3 regions of the Micromonospora sp. LOL_023 genome follow, and region 1 is predicted to be linked to each of the others. Evidence: riboswitches for the same ligand, from Rfam matches in the RefSeq annotation. Region 1 holds a riboswitch; each other region holds the start of a gene.
The links. A riboswitch is a leader RNA that binds a small molecule or an ion and turns the genes downstream of it on or off. The one in region 1 is predicted to bind cobalamin.
Positions count from the first base shown of each region.

Region 2: another riboswitch for cobalamin. It lies ahead of ACFHVL_RS08935 (CbtB domain-containing protein); the one in region 1 lies ahead of ACFHVL_RS08030 (ribonucleoside-diphosphate reductase subunit alpha).
Region 3: another riboswitch for cobalamin. It lies ahead of ACFHVL_RS12100 (prenyltransferase/squalene oxidase repeat-containing protein); the one in region 1 lies ahead of ACFHVL_RS08030 (ribonucleoside-diphosphate reductase subunit alpha).

Region 1 covers NZ_JBHMIM010000010.1:117,249-120,517, reverse strand. Annotated here, with positions in the region: gene ACFHVL_RS08030 (ribonucleoside-diphosphate reductase subunit alpha) at 1-2,066, opposite strand, end outside; cobalamin riboswitch at 2,195-2,410, opposite strand; gene ACFHVL_RS08025 (PadR family transcriptional regulator) at 2,547-3,191, shown strand; gene ACFHVL_RS08020 (YciI family protein) at 3,267-3,269, shown strand, end outside.
Region 2 covers NZ_JBHMIM010000012.1:66,621-69,889, forward strand. Annotated here, with positions in the region: gene ACFHVL_RS08930 (VWA domain-containing protein) at 1-1,205, opposite strand, end outside; cobalamin riboswitch at 1,286-1,414, opposite strand; cobalamin riboswitch at 1,527-1,705, shown strand; gene ACFHVL_RS08935 (CbtB domain-containing protein) at 1,737-1,943, shown strand; gene ACFHVL_RS08940 (CbtA family protein) at 1,958-2,716, shown strand; gene ACFHVL_RS08945 (hypothetical protein) at 2,764-3,087, shown strand.
Region 3 covers NZ_JBHMIM010000018.1:5,654-8,922, reverse strand. Annotated here, with positions in the region: gene ACFHVL_RS12105 (LPXTG cell wall anchor domain-containing protein) at 1-1,261, opposite strand, end outside; cobalamin riboswitch at 1,354-1,509, opposite strand; cobalamin riboswitch at 1,661-1,803, shown strand; gene ACFHVL_RS12100 (prenyltransferase/squalene oxidase repeat-containing protein) at 1,889-2,929, shown strand; gene ACFHVL_RS12095 (hypothetical protein) at 2,966-3,269, shown strand, end outside.

The DNA.
Region 1 (3,269 bases):
ACCGAGCCGTCGGCCCGCTTGATCTGCTCACGGATCTGTTCGGTCCACAGCCCGCGTGCCTTGAGCTGCCCGACCAGGGCGGCGTTGACCTGGAGGAACTCCCCGGACAGGGTCTCGCGCTTGAACAGGTTCGACACCTGCGGCTCGATGCATTCGTAGCAGCCGGCGATCGACGCGATCGTCGCGGTCGGCGCGATCGCCACCAGCAGCGAGTTGCGCAGCCCGTGCGCGGCGACCCGCTGCCGCAGCGCCGTCCAACGGTCGGTCTGGGTCGGTTCGGTGCCCCACAGGTCGGGGTGCAGGTGCCCGCGCGCCGCCCGGGTCTGCGGGTACGCCGGGTGCGGTCCGTATCGCTGCGCCAGTCCGGCGGAGGTCTCCAACGCGGTCAGGTAGATCTCCTCGGCGATCCGGGTGGACAGTTCCCGCGCCGGCGCCGAGTCGAACGGCAGGCCGAGCGCGAAGAAGACGTCCTGCAGGCCCATCATGCCCAGGCCGACCGGGCGCCAGCGTGGGTTCGACGCGCCGGCCTCGGTGCTCGGGTAGTAGTTGATGTCGATCACCCGGTCGAGGAAGACCACCGCGGTATGGACGGTGTCGCGCAGCCGCGCCCAGTCGATCTCGCCTGCCGCGCCGCCCTCCCCGGTCGCGGCCGGGGTCAGGTGCGCGCCGAGGTTGATCGAGCCGAGGTTGCAGACCGCCGTCTCGGCGTCCGAGGAGACCTCGACGATCTCGGTGCACAGGTTGGACAGGTGCACGACGTTGCCGGGTTCGCCGGTCTGGTTGCACAGCAGGTTCGACCGGTCCTTGAAGGTGATCCAGCCGTTGCCGGTCTGCGCCAGGGTGCGCATCATCCGCCCGTACAGGTCGCGGGCCTTGATCTGGCGTACGGCGAGCCCGGCAGCCTCGGCGGCCCGGTACGCGGTGTCGAACTCGGCGCCGTACAGATCGGGCAGCTGTGGGACGTCGGCCGGGTTGAACAGCGACCACGTGGCGTCGGCGTCGACCCGGCGCATGAACTCGTCGCAGATCCAGTTGGCCAGGTTGAGGTTGTGGGTGCGCCGGGCGTCCTCGCCGGTGTTGTCGCGCAGTTCCAGGAACTCCTCGATGTCGGCGTGCCACGGCTCCAGGTAGACGCAGGCCGCGCCCCTGCGTCGGCCGCCCTGGTTGACGGCGGCCACCGAGGCGTCGAGCGTCCGTAGCCACGGCACGATCCCGTTGGACAGCCCGTTGGTGCCCTTGATCAGCGCACCCCGCGAGCGGACCCGCGACCAGGATATGCCGATCCCGCCGGCGTACTTGGACAGCTTCGCCACCTGCGCGTACCGGTCGTAGATCGAGTCCAGCTCGTCGCGGGGCGAGTCGACCAGGAAGCACGACGACAACTGGGTGTGCCGGGTGCCGGAGTTGAACAGGGTCGGTGAGCTCGGCAGGTACGCCAGTGACGACATCAACCGGTAGAAGCCGATCGCCTCGGCGGGGGTGCGGGACAGTCCGCAGGCGACCCGCAGCAGCCAGTACTGCGGGGTCTCCACCACCTGCCGGGTGGCGGGATGACGCAGCAGGTAGCGGTCGTAGACGGTCCGCAGCCCGAAGTACTCGAACCGGCGGTCGGCGGCCGGGGCGGTGGCGGCGTCGAGGTCGGCGGTGTGGTCGGCGACGAACCGGGCCGTCTCGTCACCGACGAGGCCGTGGGTGTGTCCGAGCCGGATCGCCTGGCTGAACGAGCCGATGCCCTGCCGGCAGACCTCGGTGCCGATCTCGTCGGCGAGCAGCCGGGCGGCCAGTCGGGAGTACTGCGGGTCCTCGCCGATCAGGTCGGCCGCGGTCTGGATCAGCAGCCGGGTCAACTCGGCGGTGGTGATGCCGTCGTAGAGACCACTGAGCGTCCTGGCAGCGACCCGCCCCGGGTCGACGTCGGCGAGCCCGTCGGCGTGCTGCCGTACCGCGTCGCGCAGCCGGTCGGGGTCGACCGGCGTGGCGGTCCCCGATCGGTCGCGGATTCGGGTCGGCCGCTTGCCGGGCGTGGCCGCCGGTGCGGTAGCGGCGGGATGTGTGACGACGGTCACCTGTGGTGCCTCCTGGCATCGCCTCGTGGGAGGCCGAGCGGGCAGGCAGACAGGCGCGAACGCGCGATGGCCAACGCGTCGCAGCCGTCGGCCGTCCCGCGCGGCGATCGGACCACCGGGTACGCGTTCGGCGTATCCGGCACAACGGCAGGTCTTCGGACTTGTGGGCCGGACCGGACATGCCAGTCACCTACTGGCCGTCACTTCCCAGGCCGGGGTGGCCCAGTGTGCTCGACGGCGGTCGTTCCCACTCACCGCTGCGGGGCAGTCCCGGATTCGCACCGGGTTCCCTGTTGCCTCGGCCGGGCTGGCTGCCCGGCCGAACCAGTTGCGTCCGGGACTATATCTGGTGGGTGGCTTCGCGGTGGGTACCTACATGTCGTGTCGTGGTGTCACGTATTTCACTCAGCAGATCGAGTTGTCGCCGACTGCTTGACGATATATCGTCAACGTATCAATGATCCTGCAGTGGAGGTTTACATGAGACGCGAGAGAGCACGCGGTGGCCCGGGGGCCTTTCTGCGCGGCGCCGGATTCCCACCCTTCGGGCCCGGCTTCGGCGGACCCGGTGGACCGGGCGGGCCATTCGGACCCGGCGGTCCATTCGGCGGCCGGGGGGCGGGCGGCGGCCGTGGTGGCGGTCGGGGGCGGCGGCGACCCAACGTGCGGGCCGCGGTGCTGGCCCTGCTCGTCGACAGGCCGATGCACGGCTACGAGATGATCCAGGAGTTGGACTCCCGCACCGGGGGCGCCTGGCGCCCCAGCCCCGGCTCCATCTACCCCACCCTGCAACTACTCGAGGACGAAGGTCAGATCGTCGGCGCCGCCGAAGGCGCCGGCGGCGGGCGCAAGCGTTACGCGCTCACCGACGCCGGTCGACCCGAGGCCGAGCAGGCGGCGCAGGCCGCTCCGTGGACCGAGCTCGCCCCGGAGACCGTCGACAGCTGGCACGATGTACGCGAGTCCGGGATGCAGACGATGCAGGTGCTGCGGCACGTACTGATGAACGGCAACGCGGAGCAGCGCGAGCGGGCGGTCCGGGTGCTCGACGAGACCCGCCGCAAGCTCTACGGCATCCTCGCCGAAACCGACGAGGCTGGCCCGGACCAGACCCAAGACAGTTGAGGTGACGGTGTCGATCCGGCCGTCCGCCGATCGTCGTTACCGCAGATGGCGACGTACGCCTCAGCGAGGAGAACCATG
Region 2 (3,269 bases), on a different contig from region 1:
GACGGGTCAGCCTCGGAGCCTCCGTCGGTCACGGGTGATCCGGCGCTGTCGGGAGGTCCAACGTCACCGGAAGGACCGGCGTCGTCTCCAGATCCGGCAGCCGGCGACGACACCGGTGCGTCAGCCGGCGACGGGTCCGGTGGGGGCGACGGGTCCGGTGGCGACGGCGGACCAGGGTCGGGGTCGGGGTCGTCGCCGCCCTCGTCGCGCAGCACCTCGTCGAGGCGTTGTTCGTCCGTCCCGGGCGGATCGAGGGGATCCCGACGGCGGCGGTGCGGCAGCGCCAGCCGCGCGGCGTCGCGTACCTCGGCAGCGGTCACGGCGGCGAGTCCACGCCAGGCGGCCAACGCGATGGATGCCCGGGCCATCACGATGTCCGCGCGCAACCCGTCCACCTGGTACGCCAGACAGATCCGGGCAATCCGGTTGATCTCGGCGTCGGGCAAGGTGACCTGCGGCAACGCCGCCCGCGCACTACGTACCCGGTGCGCCAACCGGTCGTCGGCCGCCCGCCAGGTCGCCGCGAACGCCGCCGGGTCGGCCTCGTACGCCAGCCGCCGACGCACCACCTCGGCCCGGTCACTCACCTGCGTCGGCGCGGTCACCGACACGACCAGCCCGAAGCGGTCCAACAGTTGCGGCCGCGGCTCCCCTTCCTCCGGGTTCATCGTGCCGACCAGCAGGAACCGGGCCGCGTGGTTGACCGACACCCCGTCGCGCTCGACGTGCGCCCGCCCCATCGCCGCGGCGTCCAGCAGCAGATCCACCAGATGGTCCGGCAGCAGGTTGACCTCGTCGACGTAGAGCAGACCCCGGTGGGCGGCGGCGAGCAACCCCGGCTCGTACGCCTTGACCCCGGCGCTGAGCACCCGCTGGATGTCCAAGGTGCCGACCACCCGGTCCTCGGTGGCCCCGACCGGCAACTCGACCAGGGTGGCCGGGTGCCGACGTCCGGCCGCCGGCGCGGTGTGCGGCCCGTCTGGGCAGCCCGGATCGGGTGCGGCCGGGTCGCAGGCGAACCGGCAGCCGACCACCTTGTCGACCTCGGGCAGCAGCCCGGCCAGCGCCCGGACGATCGTCGACTTGGCGGTGCCCTTCTCGCCACGGATCAGCACCCCGCCGATGCCGGGATGCACCGCCGCGAGCAGCAGGGCCTGCCGCAGGTCGGGCAGGCCGACCACGGCGGTGAACGGATACGGCCTCATCGGGCGTGCCGACAGCGGTGCATGGTGAATCCCTCCCGCGGGTATCCACGCCCGCGTGCCGGTGAACCTGTGAGCGGCCGGAGTCTCCTGGCTGCCGGATCGTCGCCACGTCCCAGCCTTCCCGCCGCGTCGCGACGGTGGCTGTCTCAAGGGGACGTGCCTCCCCGGTCACAGTGGCGGGACCGCCCCGGATTCGCACCGGGTTCCTCCGCGCACCGCTCGTACCGGCCATGCTCCCCCACCGGCGCCTCGACCGTCAATGTGGCGCCGGTCCCGCTGCTGGTCCCGGCGGTGGCCATTGTCCGGCCCGGTGATTCGGCGGTACGCTGCGGACGCCACGGTGCTCGGGAAGCCGGTGTAATTCCGGCGTGGTCCTCGCCACTGTGACCGGGGAGTGTCCGTTCCACCACGCCACTGGGCCGCCACACGGCGGCTTGGGAAGGCGGGACGATCGCGACGATCCGGGAGCCAGGAGACCGGCCGTGGCACGCACCGCATCGCCACGAGGCATGGACGAGAGGATTCCCTGGCATGTCTGCATCTTCGGTCGGCGGCGACGCCGCCAGCACCACCCCCACCATCCGCGTACCGCTGGCCGGCTGGCTGCTCGCCGCGGTGGCGGCGGTCGTCATCTACCTGGTCGCACAGGACAACGGACTCGTCCTGGCAGGTGCCGCCGAGTTCGTGCACGAGTTCACTCACGACGGCCGGCACGCGCTCGGCGTACCGTGCCACTGAGCACGGCGGCGACGATGCGCACCCTTTCGTTCGGCACCGTGCTGCGCCGTGGCCTGGCGGCCGGGCTGGCCGCCGGGGTGGCCGGCTCGGTGGCGGCCCTGCTGATCGTCGAGCCGCAGATCGAATCGGCGCTGGTCGTCGAGGAGAGCCGGGCGGCCGGCGGGGCCAGCGGGCACAGTCACGACGGCGAGTTGGTCAGCCGCGTCATGCAGGTCTTCGGTGGGCTGGTCGCGACGGTCGCGGTCGCACTGTGCCTGGCGTCGATCGTCGCGGTGGTCTTCGCCTCGACCCGGCACCTGCTGCCCGGCCGCGACGACTTCCGCCGGGCCGGTCTGCTCGCCGGACTCGGCTTCGTCGTGGTGGCGTTGCTGCCGGCGATCCGGTTCCCCGCCAACCCGCCGGGTGTCGGCGACCCGGCAACGGTCAACCAACGGACCGGGCAGTACCTGTCGTTCATCATCGCGGCGGCGGCACTCAGCTGGCTGGCGGTGCTGGTGCACCGTCGGCTGGCCGGTTGGTCCCGGCCGGAGCCGCTGCGGGCGGTGGTCGCGACGGCCGTCGCGATCATCGGGTACGCCCTGCTACTGGCCCTGTGGCCGGCGACGGCCGTCGAGGTGCCGGCGGACATCCCGGCGGTGCTGCTGTGGGAGTTCCGACTGGCCTCACTGGCCCAGCTGGCGACGATGTGGACGGTCCTCGGCGTGGTGTTCGGCCTACTGCTCACCCCGGCGAAGGTCGCCGGTCGACGGCCCGTACTCGCCGACACGGCGTGACCGCCGGCGCCACCGCGCCGGAGCCGGCTCTCGGGCAGACCGCCCGGGTGACGGTGTGCCGGGGCTGCTGCTGCGGCACCGTACGCAAGCATCCCGACATCGACCATGACCGGCAGCTCGCGCTGCTGCGTTCTGCGGTCCCGGTGCAGGTGGCCGACTGTCTGAACGCCTGCGAGCGGTCCAACGTGGTCGTGGTGCAGCCGACACCGCTGGCCCGGCGGCTCGGTGCCCGGCCGGTGTGGTTGGGCGACATCCTCGACGACGCGACCCTGTCAGCGGTCGCCGAGTGGGCCACCGCCGGCGGTCCGGGCCACCGGGCCTTGCCGGGCCGGCTCGGGCCGCACCGGTTTCCCGCGCCGCGCTGGAAGTAGCCTCCGGCCAGCCACAGGGCTGGGCACTTGGGGCCCTCGCGCGCCGCCGGTGCCGAAAATCATCCGGAAGGTGCCGGTCAGGCGAAGTTCACCCCCGGGATCGGTCCGTCCCACTACGACAGCCGCCGAGGAGCTTCGGCTGAGCTTGCGCACAGTGGCGTACCCAATGCGCACCCGGCGCG
Region 3 (3,269 bases), on a different contig from region 1:
TCGGCGACGGTGTGCTCGGGCTGCTGGTGGGCGTCGGGGTGGGACTCGGCTCCGGGGTGGGACTCGGCGTGGCGCTCGGGGTGGGCGTCGCACTGGGGCTCGGTGTCGGCGTCAAGGTCGGGGTGGGTGCCGGGTCGCCGGTGCCGATCTGACCCAGCGGCACCTGCGCCAAGCCGAGGACCGCCTGGGCGGTGGCCCGGCGCCACTGGTCCAGTTCGGACTCGCCGATTCCGTCGGTGACGGCTGTGGCGAGCGAGTCCGGGGTATAGGCGATCGCGCCGACGTGTGCCGACGCCGCACCAGCGTTGGCGGTGGTGAGCTGTTGCGCGGCGACGAACCCGGCGGCCTGTCCGGCGGCGGTGTGCTCGCCGGCGGCGGCCAGTGCCTGCCCGGCCAGACCAGTGCTGTTGGTGTTGGGATAGTTGGTGAAGCCGGAGCCGTTGAAGGATCCGTCAGCCGCCTGCACCGACAGCAGCCACGATGTGGCCGCAGCCAGCGGCTCGGCGGTGCCGCTCGCTCCGGCGTCGGCGGCTGCCAGCAGAGCCTGCACCGCCATCGCCGTCGCGTCCACCTCCATGCTTTGCTCCGTCGCAGGGTCCGCCGAGCAGGCGTTGCCGGCCGCGCTGGGATACAGGCGGAACCCGCCGCCTGGGCACTGCTGCTTGACGAGAAAGTCGACCACCGGCTGCGGTACACCTCCGGAGCGGGCCAGTCCTATGACGGCCAGCGACTGACCGAACAGGTTCGACCCGGCGGTGGTGTCGAGATTGCGGTCGTACAGCCAACCCGTCCTGGTGCCGTGGTCGGTGCCGTAGATCAGGTCCAGTGTGCGCTGACGCCAGTCGTGTCCACCGAAATCGGTCGGATCGACACCGGCGGCGACGGCGGCCAGGAGCACCTTCGCCGTCGATCCGCCGGTGACGAAATCGCCCATCTCGGTCCGGATGGCGGCGTAGCCGTCGGCGTTGGCCGCGAGCGCCTCGGTGATGGCGGCGACAGCGGCCAGCTCGGTGCCGGTGGCCCGCAGCGCGAACAGCGCGTCGATCGTCAGTCCCCAGTCACTGCCGACGAAGCCCGGCAGACCACCGTCGACCAGTTGACCGGAAAGCCAGTGTGATCCGGCCTGCGCCGCTGCGGGAGTGGCGGCCAATCGCAGAGTCGGAGACCCGGCGGGACGGGCGAGAGTGACCCCAGCACTGGCGGCGACCACCGCGAGGGCGGCAAGCGCCGGCAGGACCCGACTGAGAAAGCCACGAACCATGGAGGGACCTTTCGGAGCGGTGACCGAAACCGCATCCGCCGGTCGCACGCGACCAAGGCCGATCCGGGCTCGATCCGTAGACCACGACGTGTTGAGCCGCTCACTCCACAGTCGGGCATTCCGGCTCGCGTACCGGTGCTCACAGGCACACCGGCGCGCATACGGCTGCGGGTCAGCGCCGGCCTCGCACCGGCTTCCCCCGCCTGGGAGCACATTCAGTTGTGACGAGCCGCTACCGAGTATGTCAGATCGGCAACCGCGGGCGTCCTCACCGGACGTCACGGGCGGCGGCCGATCGGATCGAATAGCGGATCTGCTCAGCGGTTGACAGCCACCGTGCCGAGTATGACCGGCGAAGCCACCGGCCCGATCAGGGCCGAGCCGTTGACGACCGAGAGGAGTCATGCCCACACTGTCCGCAGCAGTTCCGCACCTGTGCATCGATGGGGGAAGTCCGGTCGGAAGCCGGCGCTGGCCCGCAACGGTAGGCGGCGAACACCATGCCGCGAGCCCGAGTACCCGTCGACGTACCGCTGCTAAGGATGTCCCACCCGTCGTGGCCCACGGGTCGGAGCCACCCGGTCCACCCGGGTCGCATCGACGTATGGGCCGGAAAGGCGCCGCCCGATGGCCACCCACCGCCGTCACCGTCTCCGACTCGTCACCACCGGTGTACTCGCCGCTCTCGCGCTCACCGTGACCGCGGCCGCGCCGGCCGCAGCCACTCCACCTCAGACCCACAACCGCGTCGACGCCGCCGCTGGCTGGCTCGCCCGGCAGATGGTCGACGGAGAACGCTTCGAAGTCGTCTTCGGCGGCATCGCCTACCCCGATCAGGGCCTCACCATCGACGCGATCTTCACTTTCGCCGCAGCCAAGGAAGCCGACAGCTACGCGACCAACGCGATCACCTGGCTCGCCGAACCGGCGGTGATCACCGGCTACATCGGCGGCGGCACCGAGGCGTACGCCGGCGCCACCGCCAAGCTCGCGCTCGGCGTGCAGGTCCGTGGCCTCGACCCCACATCGTTCGGTGGCATCGATCTGCTCACCCGGCTCACCGGACTGATGACACCCTCCGGCCGCTTCTCCGACCAGTCCGCGTTCGGCGACTACAGCAACATGTTCAGCCAGTCGTTCGCCGTCATCGCCCTGGACCGGGCCGGCGGCGCGCCAGCGCAGGCCGTGTCCTTCCTGACCGCCAGCCAGTGCCCGGACGGCGGGTTCCCGCTCCAGTTCGCCCAGGCCACCTGCATCAGCGACGTCGACGCCACCGCGATGGCGATCCAGGCACTGGTCGCGGCCGGCGAATGGCACCAGGCCCAGACGGCCGCGCAGTGGCTGATCTCCGTACAGGCCACCGACGGCTCGTTCACCGCCGGCGGGGTCGCCAACGCCAACAGCACCGGCCTGGCCGCCCAGGCGCTGGTGGCGACCGGCCGGGTGCTGGCCTGGTGGCAGGCCCGTCAGTTCCTGCTGAACCTGCAGGTCGGCTGCACCGGTGCCATCGCCGACCGGGGCGCGATCGCCTACACCACCACCGGATTCGACCCCGCCACCGCACCCCGCGCCACCGCGCAGGCCGTACCCGGCCTGGCCGCAGCCAGCCTGGTCACCCTGTCTGCCAACGGCTCCCGACCGGACGCGCCGACCCTGGCCTGCGCCTAGCCGTTCAGTCCCGCGTAGCTAGCCCACGGAGGAATCATGGCAACATCGATCCGCCGCCGACTGGCGGCACTCGCCGCGATCGTCGTGCTGGCAGCAGGACTGGTCGCGGTCGACCCGCTGACCCGCCCGGCGCACGCCGCCGCCTGTGCACCCGGCACCGGCGTCACCGTCGTCGTCGACTTCACCGCCTTCGGACTCGGCGTACAGACCAACTGCTATCCCGGCGACCCGCCGACTGGCCTCGCAGCCCTGCAGGGCGCCGGTTTCACCCCCACCGGCACCCTGCGTTGGGGACTCGCCTTCATCTGCCGCATCGACGGCCTGCCGACGCCTGCGGCTG